Regions from separate parts of the Janthinobacterium sp. Bl 1 genome, predicted to be linked through region 2. Evidence: predicted binding sites of a transcription regulator. Region 2 holds the regulator's gene; each other region holds the start of a gene.
The links. The regulator sigma-54, encoded in region 2, starts transcription at its own class of promoters, with help from an activator protein. The targets are predictions, from matches to a motif close to TGGCANGNAANCTGCTTT.
Positions count from the first base shown of each region.

Region 1: the regulator sigma-54 is predicted to act here: its motif matches at 715-732, upstream of glnA (type I glutamate--ammonia ligase).
Region 3: the regulator sigma-54 is predicted to act here: its motif matches at 1,166-1,183, upstream of AC4BCN_RS20460 (EDSAP-1 family PEP-CTERM protein).
Region 4: the regulator sigma-54 is predicted to act here: its motif matches at 702-719, upstream of pedF (cytochrome c-550 PedF).

Region 1 covers NZ_CM177086.1:1,489,278-1,491,479, forward strand. The annotation lists gene AC4BCN_RS06795 (rhodanese-like domain-containing protein) at 1-444, opposite strand, end outside; gene glnA (type I glutamate--ammonia ligase) at 830-2,202, shown strand, end outside.
Region 2 covers NZ_CM177086.1:867,296-869,497, forward strand. The annotation lists gene lptB (LPS export ABC transporter ATP-binding protein) at 1-381, shown strand, start outside; gene AC4BCN_RS03915 (RNA polymerase factor sigma-54) at 386-1,864, shown strand; gene hpf (ribosome hibernation-promoting factor, HPF/YfiA family) at 1,934-2,202, shown strand, end outside.
Region 3 covers NZ_CM177086.1:4,543,690-4,545,891, forward strand. The annotation lists gene AC4BCN_RS20455 (glycosyltransferase) at 1-1,067, shown strand, start outside; gene AC4BCN_RS20460 (EDSAP-1 family PEP-CTERM protein) at 1,257-2,202, shown strand, end outside.
Region 4 covers NZ_CM177086.1:1,355,174-1,357,375, forward strand. The annotation lists rRNA gene AC4BCN_RS06215 (23S ribosomal RNA) at 1-293, shown strand, start outside; rRNA gene rrf (5S ribosomal RNA) at 432-544, shown strand; gene pedF (cytochrome c-550 PedF) at 755-1,240, shown strand; gene AC4BCN_RS06230 (substrate-binding periplasmic protein) at 1,266-2,099, shown strand; gene AC4BCN_RS06235 (TonB-dependent receptor family protein) at 2,157-2,202, opposite strand, start outside.

The sequences.
Region 1 (2,202 bases), 620 kb from region 2:
CAGCCCCGCCTTGCACCAGCCGCCGATCTGCTTGCGGTGGCCGTCGGCGTCCTTGTCGCCTTCGAAACCTTCGAGGATGTCGAAGCAGTTCAGGTAGCCGTGCTCGGTCGCCAGCTTGGCCGCGTGGCGCGAACGCACGCCGGAGCGGCACAGGAACAGCAGCACCTCGTCTTTGCCGGCCTGGGCGGCCAGTTGCGCGAGGAAGTCGGCATTCGGCACGCCACCGGGGTAAGTGGCCCACTGCACCGCACCATGCTGGGTATCGGCGATGTCGACCCGTCCCACCCAGTCGCGCTCGGCATTCGTGCGCACATCGATGAGCTTGACGGCGGGATCGCGTTGCAGCAAGTCGTACGCTTCCTGCGGCGTGACGGCGCCGGCATACGGCGTACCTTCATTGGCCCGGCTGCGGGCGGTGGTCAGGATGTCGGCGGCGGTGGTCATGGCGTCCTCGATGAAAGTGGGTATGTATGGTCGATTATAGTGCGCCGTCCACGCCCCGCAAACGGGAAACCACGGTGCGCGGCGCATGCACCATAACAAAGCATTTTTCAAGAATCGGCGCAAAATGCACGATAATGGTGCGTTATTCGTTTTTTGCACTTGCTTAGTGCATTCTTGATTTGACGCAAACGCAGCAGGAAAATCGCGGGCAGGAAAACTTTCACTGGGATGGCCGGGTTTTGACCTGGGCGGCGACATCCCACCAGAAGCTGGCATGGAATCTGCTATGATCCTTATGAGTTTTGGTGGCACGCAATGTTTGCTTCGCTTCATCAGCCCAGACGCATTAAGGTCGGCTCACCCCACATTCATTTAGGAGATACGCATGGCAATGACAGCCGCAGAAGTCTTGAAGATGGTAGAAGAAAACGAAGTCAAATTCGTTGATTTCCGCTTTGCTGATACCCGTGGTAAAGAGCAGCACGTGACGGTTCCCGTGTCGCACTTCGACATGGACAAATTCGAGTCGGGCCACGCCTTTGACGGTTCTTCGATCGCTGGCTGGAAAGGCATTGAAGCTTCCGACATGATCTTGCTGCCGGATCCAAACACGGCCAATATCGACCCGTTCATGGAAGAAACGACCCTGTTCATGCAGTGCGACGTGATCGAACCGTCGGACGGCAAGGGCTACGACCGCGACCCGCGCTCGATCGCGAAACGCGCAGAAGCCTACCTGAAATCGTCGGGCATGGGCGACACCGCCTACTTCGGCCCTGAGCCAGAATTCTTCATCTTCGACAGCGTGCGCTGGAAGATCGACATGTCGGGCTGCTTCGTCAAGATCGGTTCGGACGAAGGTTCGTGGTCGACCGGCAAGGACATCGAAGGCGGCAACAGCGGCCACCGTCCGACCGTCAAGGGCGGCTATTTCCCGGTGCCACCAGTGGACAGCTTCCAGGACATGCGTTCGGAAATGTGCCTGATTCTGGAATCGCTGGGCATCCCGGTTGAGGTACATCATCACGAAGTCGCCGGCGCCGGCCAGAATGAAATCGGCACCAAGTTCTCGACCCTGGTCGAGCGCGCCGACTGGACGCAAAACCTGAAATACGTGGTGTGGAACGTGGCGCACAGCTATGGCAAGACCGCCACCTTCATGCCGAAACCTATCGTTGGCGACAACGGTTCGGGCATGCACGTGCATCAATCCGTATGGAAAGATGGCAAAAACCTGTTCGCTGGCGACGGCTATGCCGGCCTGTCCGATTTCGCCCTGTACTACATCGGCGGCATCATCAAGCACGCCAAGGCACTGAACGCGATCACCAACCCGGGCACCAACTCGTACAAGCGTCTGGTACCAGGCTACGAAGCTCCAGTGAAACTGGCGTACTCGGCGAAAAACCGTTCCGCCTCGATCCGTATCCCGCACGTGGCCAATCCAAAAGGCCGCCGCGTCGAAGCGCGCTTCCCGGATCCACTGGCGAACCCGTACCTGTGCTTCGCCGCACTGCTGATGGCTGGTCTGGACGGCGTTGCCAACAAGATCCATCCGGGCGAAGCCGCCTCGAAAGATCTGTACCATCTGCCGCCGGAAGAAGACGCACTGATCCCTACGGTGTGCGCTTCGCTGGAAGAAGCCCTGGACGCCTTGGACAAGGACCGCGAGTTCCTGACCCGTGGCGGCGTATTCAGCGATTCGATGATCGATGCTTACCTGGAACTGAAAATGCAAGACGTACAGCGCATGCGCAT
Region 2 (2,202 bases):
GAGCGCCTGGATAAACTGCTGGCCGATTTGCAGATTGAAAAGCTGCGCGAGAACCAGGCCCTGTCCCTGTCGGGCGGCGAGCGCCGCCGCGTGGAAATCGCCCGCGCGCTGGCCACCGATCCCCGTTTCGTGCTGCTCGATGAACCGTTCGCCGGCGTCGATCCGATCGCCGTGATCGAGATCCAGCGCATCGTGCGCTTCTTGAAGGAGCGCAATATCGGCGTGCTGATCACCGATCATAATGTGCGCGAGACGCTGGGTATTTGCGACCGTGCCTATATCATCAACCAGGGCTCGGTACTGGCGTCGGGACGCCCCGACGACATCATCGCGAACGAGTCGGTACGCCGGGTCTATCTGGGCGAACACTTCCGCATGTAAGCCAATGAAACAATCATTGCAGCTGCGCACTTCGCAGCACCTGGCACTGACGCCGCAGTTGCAGCAATCGATACGCCTGTTGCAATTGTCGACCCTGGAATTGCACCAGGAGCTCGAGCAACTGCTGACGGACAATCCCTTGCTCGAGCGCCTCGACGATCCGCTCGACCGTTCGCTGCGCCTGCTGTCCGACGGGGCCTTGAGTTCCACGGCCGCGCCGGCTGAAGCGCCGCCCCAGCCGCCAGGCCAGGAGGCGCCTGCCGCGCCGGCCGAAGCGGAAACCTTTGACGGCGAGGCGGGCGAGGGCCCGGCCGCTGCGGACGGCGGCGACAGCGACTGGAGCGAGGCGAGCCGGGGCAAGGCGCCCGACGACGAAGATTCGCGCCCGCAACTCGAGGCCCATCACTGCACCTTGCGCGAACACCTGATGGAGCAGATGCGCGTGACGGTGCTCGAGTTGCGCGACCGCGCGCTGGTCGAGCTGATCATCGACGCGCTCGACGACAATGGCTATCTGGAAGAGACGCTCGACGACATCCTGGCGCGTCTGCCGGAAGAGCTGGAAATCGATGCCGACGAGATGCGCACGGCCTTGTCGCTGCTGCAAAGTTTCGATCCGCCCGGCGTGGGCGCGCGCAATGCGTCCGAATGCCTGGCGCTGCAGATCAAGCGCTTGCCGCACATCGCCATGGTGACGCGGCGCATGGCCCTCGTCATCGTGGAAAAGCACCTGGCCTGGTTTGCCCAGCGCGATTTCAACAAGCTGAAAAAAGCCCTCGATTGCGACGATGAAGACTTGCGCGAAGCACAGACGGTGATTCGCCAGTGCAATCCGCATCCGGGCGCCGTATTCGCATCGGACGTGTCCGATTACGTGGTGCCCGACGTCGTCGTCAAGCGCGCGCGCAATGGCTGGCAAGTGACCCTGAACAACGACGTCATGCCGCGCCTGCGCGTCAATGCCATGTATGCCAACTTGCTCAAGCAGGGCAAGGGCGAGGGCGCCATGGGCGCACAGTTGCAGGAAGCCAAGTGGTTGATCAAGAATATGCGCCAGCGTTTCGACACGATCCTGCGCGTCGCACAGGCGATAGTAGAAAGACAAAAGAACTTTTTCTCGCACGGAGCCGTTGCCATGCGCCCCCTTGTGCTCCGTGAAATAGCTGATACACTGGGTTTACACGAGAGTACTATCTCGCGGGTAACAACTCAAAAGTACATGCTGACCCCGCACGGCATGTTCGAGTTGAAATATTTCTTTGGTAGCCACGTCGCCACCGAAGCGGGGGGCGAAGCGTCATCGACGGCGATACGGGCATTGATCGTGCAACTGACAGGAGCAGAAGACCCTAAAAATCCTTTATCCGACAGTAAGATTGCGGACATGCTGGGGGAACAAGGCATGGTGATTGCGCGACGTACTGTTGCCAAATACCGGGAAGCGTTGAAAATTCCGCCAGTGAGCCTGCGTAAGTGTTTGTAAGTTTTTTTCGGTTCCTCTGCGGGCCGGATAGGATGGACCGCACGAACCCGATCATCTTTAGGAGTGTGTATGAATCTCACCATCAGCGGACATCATCTCGAAGTGACACCAGCCATCCGTGAATACGTACAAACGAAGCTGGAGCGCGTGAAACGTCATTTCGATCAAGTTATCGATATCGCCGTGATTCTGACCGTGGATAACCTCAAAGAGAAAGAAAAACGTCAAAAGGCCGAAGTCAACCTGCGTTTAAGTGGCAAAACCGTCTATGTGGAAAGCCTGGCACAAGACCTGTATGCCGCGATCGATGCCCTGATCGACAAGCTCGATAGGCAAGT
Region 3 (2,202 bases), 2.6 Mb from region 2:
GCATCGACAGTATTTCATCGCTGCAATTTCTGCAGGCGCTGGCGCACGGCAAGCCCGTGTATACGGAAAGCACCTTGCACGCGTATGTGGAAGACGACTTGCGCCTGCTCAATGCCGTCCAGCCCGACCTCGTGATCGGCGACTTCCGCCTGTCGCTGTCGGTCAGCGCGCGCCTGCAGCGCATCCCCTACATTACCGTCAGCAACGCCTACTGGAGTCCCTGGGTGCGCCAGCACTACACGGTGCCCAACCTGCCCCTGACGGGCGTGCTGCCCATCTGGCTGGCCGATCCCCTGTTCCGCCTGATCCGCCCGCTGGCCTTCGCTTCGCACGCCGTGCCCCTGAACCGTGTGCGCCGCCGCCATGGCTTGCCATCGCTGGGCAGCGACCTGCGGCGCATCTATACGGATGCCGACCGCACCTTGTACGCGGATATTCCGCAACTGTTCCCGCCGCACGGCATGCCGTCCACGCACGACTACCTGGGCCCCATCATCTGGGCGCCGCCGCTCGACTTGCCGGACTGGTGGCAGCGCCCGGAACTGAGCAGCGGACGGCCCATCATCTATGTCACCCTGGGCAGTTCCGGCCAGGGGCAATTGCTGCCGCGCGTGCTGCGCGCGCTGGCGCCCCTGCCCGTCACCGTACTGGCGGCCACGGCCGGCACCATCCGCGTCGATGCCGTGCCGCCAAATGCCTATGTCGCGCCTTTTTTACCAGGCGACGCGGCCGCCCGGCGCGCCAGCCTGGTGATCTGCAACGGCGGCAGCCCCACCAGCCAGCAAGCGCTGACGGCAGGCGTGCCCGTCATCGGCATCGCCGGCAACCTCGACCAATTTCTCAACATGCACGGCATCGTGGGTGCCGGCGCCGGCCTGCTGCTGCGCGCCGACCGCTTCCAGGAAACCGCTTTGCGCCATGCCGCCACGCGCATGCTCGACGATGGCAGGGCCAAGCTGGCGGCGCGCCAGCTGGCCACGGCCATGCGCGACTATGTGCCAGGGCAACGCTTGCTGCCCCATATGCACGCCCTGCTGGGCTCGTTGCCGCATGGCTGCCAGCCCTGACGGGCAGGCGTCGGTTTTTCTTACAGCGCATCCGGCAAAGCCTGCACCGCGTCAACAAAAGCACGCCAAGTCGTTGATTTCAAAAGAACCTCATGCGTTGGCATGGAAGTCGCTAGGTACTGGCCATGAGCACCTGCCGACAGGTCTCAGGCAAGACTTCCAGACTCACTCAACCATGAGGTGAATATAATGAAACTCTCGAAACTGAAACTGCTCCCGGCCGCAGCGGCATTGGCCATGCTGTGTGCCGCCGGTAGCGCACAGGCGGGCGCTTACGGCTATTCGTACAACAACATCTTCGGCCTGGTGATCGCCGTGCCGACGGGCCAGATCACGGTGGCCAACAGCACCACCATCTCGCGCAGCACGGCTACCCTGAATGGCGTGAGCGTCATCAATGGCGGCGCCGGCTCGCTCGATGCCCCACGCGCCAACGTCGGCCCCGTCATCAAGGGCGAAAACGACTTCACGCAACAAGGCCCAGCAGGCAACTATTCACGCGGCGATGCCCAAATCGTCAGCACGCAGTTCCCTTCGTTCCCGCCGGGCTCCACCTCTACCCAGGCCGTCAACGTGGCCGAAGCCCACCTTGACGGGCCTGCCGGCACGGCCGATGCGTCCGGGCGCAACGGCTCGACTACGGGCTTCTCGGTCGATTTCGTCGTCGGTTCGCCCACGGCAACCCTGAGCTTCGACTTCCTGGCGTCGCCCTTCATGCAGGTCTTCCTGCAAAGCACGGTCGGGCAGCTGTCCACGGCCACGGCCAACCTGGTCGTCACCTTCACCATCACGGACGCGGCCGGCGCGACGGTATTCAACTGGACGCCAGACGGCGTGATCGGCTCGGGTATCTTCGGCGGCACGGAAAACGCCGACGGCGCCAACCTGAACACCAGCCTGGCGACCAATTTCCTCACGCGCGGCAACCTGTTCACCTACGACCCTTCCGGCTGCGGCACGCCCACGGGCACCGGCGTGGGTACAGCGTGCGGCAGCAACTTCAGCTCCGTCAGCAATGCTTTAACGGCCGGTAACTACACCTTGACCTTGAATGCGGTGGAAAGCGTGGACTTGGTGAAACAGGCGGCGACACCCGAACCGGGCACCTTGGCCTTGCTGGGCCTGGGCCTGGCGG
Region 4 (2,202 bases), 490 kb from region 2:
CCTATCTGCCGTGGGCGTTGGAAATTTGAAGGGGGCTGCTCCTAGTACGAGAGGACCGGAGTGGACGAACCTCTGGTGTACCGGTTGTCACGCCAGTGGCATTGCCGGGTAGCTAAGTTCGGAAGAGATAACCGCTGAAAGCATCTAAGCGGGAAACTTGCCTTGAGATGAGATTTCCCAGAGCCTTGAGCTCTTTGAAGGGTCGTTCGAGACCAGGACGTTGATAGGCTGGGTGTGGAAGTGCAGTAATGCATTAAGCTAACCAGTACTAATTGCCCGTACGGCTTGTCCCTATAACCTTAGCAGGTACAGAGGATAAGACGGTACAACGTTGCGTGTGTGTTGATACTACCAGTCATTACCCCAATCTTTGCTTCTTCCAGATTCAGGCTTTGTCGCTCAACCGAGGACAAATGCCAGTACAAGTTATGCCTGATGACCATAGCAAGTTGGTCCCACCCCTTCCCATCCCGAACAGGACCGTGAAACAACTTTGCGCCGATGATAGTGCTGCAACCAGTGTGAAAGTAGGTTATCGTCAGGCTTGTTATTCGAAAAAACCCCTTCCGGTGATCCGGTTGGGGTTTTTTTACGTCTGGTGGTTTGTTTGGTGCTGTCGGCTTACGCGCGCGGTGACACAAATACGTGTTGCAGCTGTTCCAAATTGATACATGGACAGCCGGATGTGGGGCATATACGCATGGCATGGCATTTGCTCTTCTTGGGTATTCACTAAAAAACCAAGGAGACCAGCATGACCTATTCCATTCGTACCCTGCTCGGCGTGGCGGCCGCCGGTGCCGTTGCCCTCACTTCCCTGCTGACCTTGCCGCATGCCTATGCGCATGGCAACGTCACGCCGCAAGGCGTCGACACCACCGGCTTGCCCAAGGTGGGCGACAAGTGGCTCGAGCAAAACCCGTATCGGGGCAACAAGCTGGCCTTGACGGTGGGCACATCGGCCTACAACCAGAATTGCGCCCGCTGCCACGGCATCGAAGCCATCTCGGGCGGCATCGCGCCGGACTTGCGCCAGCTCGACCGCGATTGTTTCAGTATCAAGAATGAGACAAAGAAACAGGCTTGCTACAAGGAGACGGACAATTACTACCTGACCACCATCCGCCACGGTAAAGTGCGCAATGGCGCCGTGTACATGCCGCCGTTCGAAGGCGTGTTCAACCAGGAAGCCATGTGGGCCATCAAGACCTATCTGGAAACCCGTAGAGAATCCAATTAAGTCGAACTGATCACGAAGGAGTCCCATGCGTTCATTTCAACTCCGGGGCGTGCGCGCGATGATCTCGCTCGCTTGCCTGGCGCTGTGCGCAGCCGCGCCGGCGCACGCCGACTGGCAGAAAGTGCAACAGTCGGGCAGCCTGAAAGTGGCTGTATATAACGAGTTCGCGCCGTTTTCCGACAAGGGTGTAGGGATCGATATCGACATCGCCGAAGCGCTGGCGAAAAAGCTGGGGCTGAAACTGAGTTTGCTGCCATTTCCCGCCGGCGAAAATCTGAACGACGATTTGCGCAATATGGTGTGGAAGGGGCATTACCTCGGTTATGGCCCCGCCGACGTGATGCTGCATGTGCCAGTCGACAAGAAGTTGATGGCTGACAATGACAAGGTTGAGATCTTCGCGCCGTACTACGTGGAAACCGTGCGCCTGGTGCGCAGCGCGCAAGCCGTGCCGCAATTCGATGGCGTCGCTTCGCTGGCCGGCAAGCGTATCGGCGTGGAAAAGGTGTCGATCGCGGCCATGCTGATGCTGGGCGAAGACAATGGCAAATACCGCGACGATGTGCGCATCTTCGATACGGCCGCCGAAGCCTTGCAGCAATTGCAGGCAGGCAAGCTCGACGCCGTGCTGGCGAATCGTTCGGAAATCGAATCGGTGCTGAAAAGCGATCCCGCTTTCCCCTTGAGCGAAGTGGCGTTCGCCCGCTTGCCGCGTGCTGGCTGGGCCGTGGGCCTGGCCGTCAGCCGCCAGCAGCTCGACGTGGCCAAGTTGCTGCAGGCAGCCATGAACGAGATGGCGGCCAGCGGCGAATTGAAAACCATCTTTGAAAAGTATGGCGTGAAGGAAGCGCGGCCCTGAAGTAGCTTGCTCTGGTTTACAAGCCCGCGCATCGGAAGAGGCGCGGGCTTTTTAGTTTTAGAAACTATATTGGGCGCTGACACCCAGCAGCCAGTTACGTCCC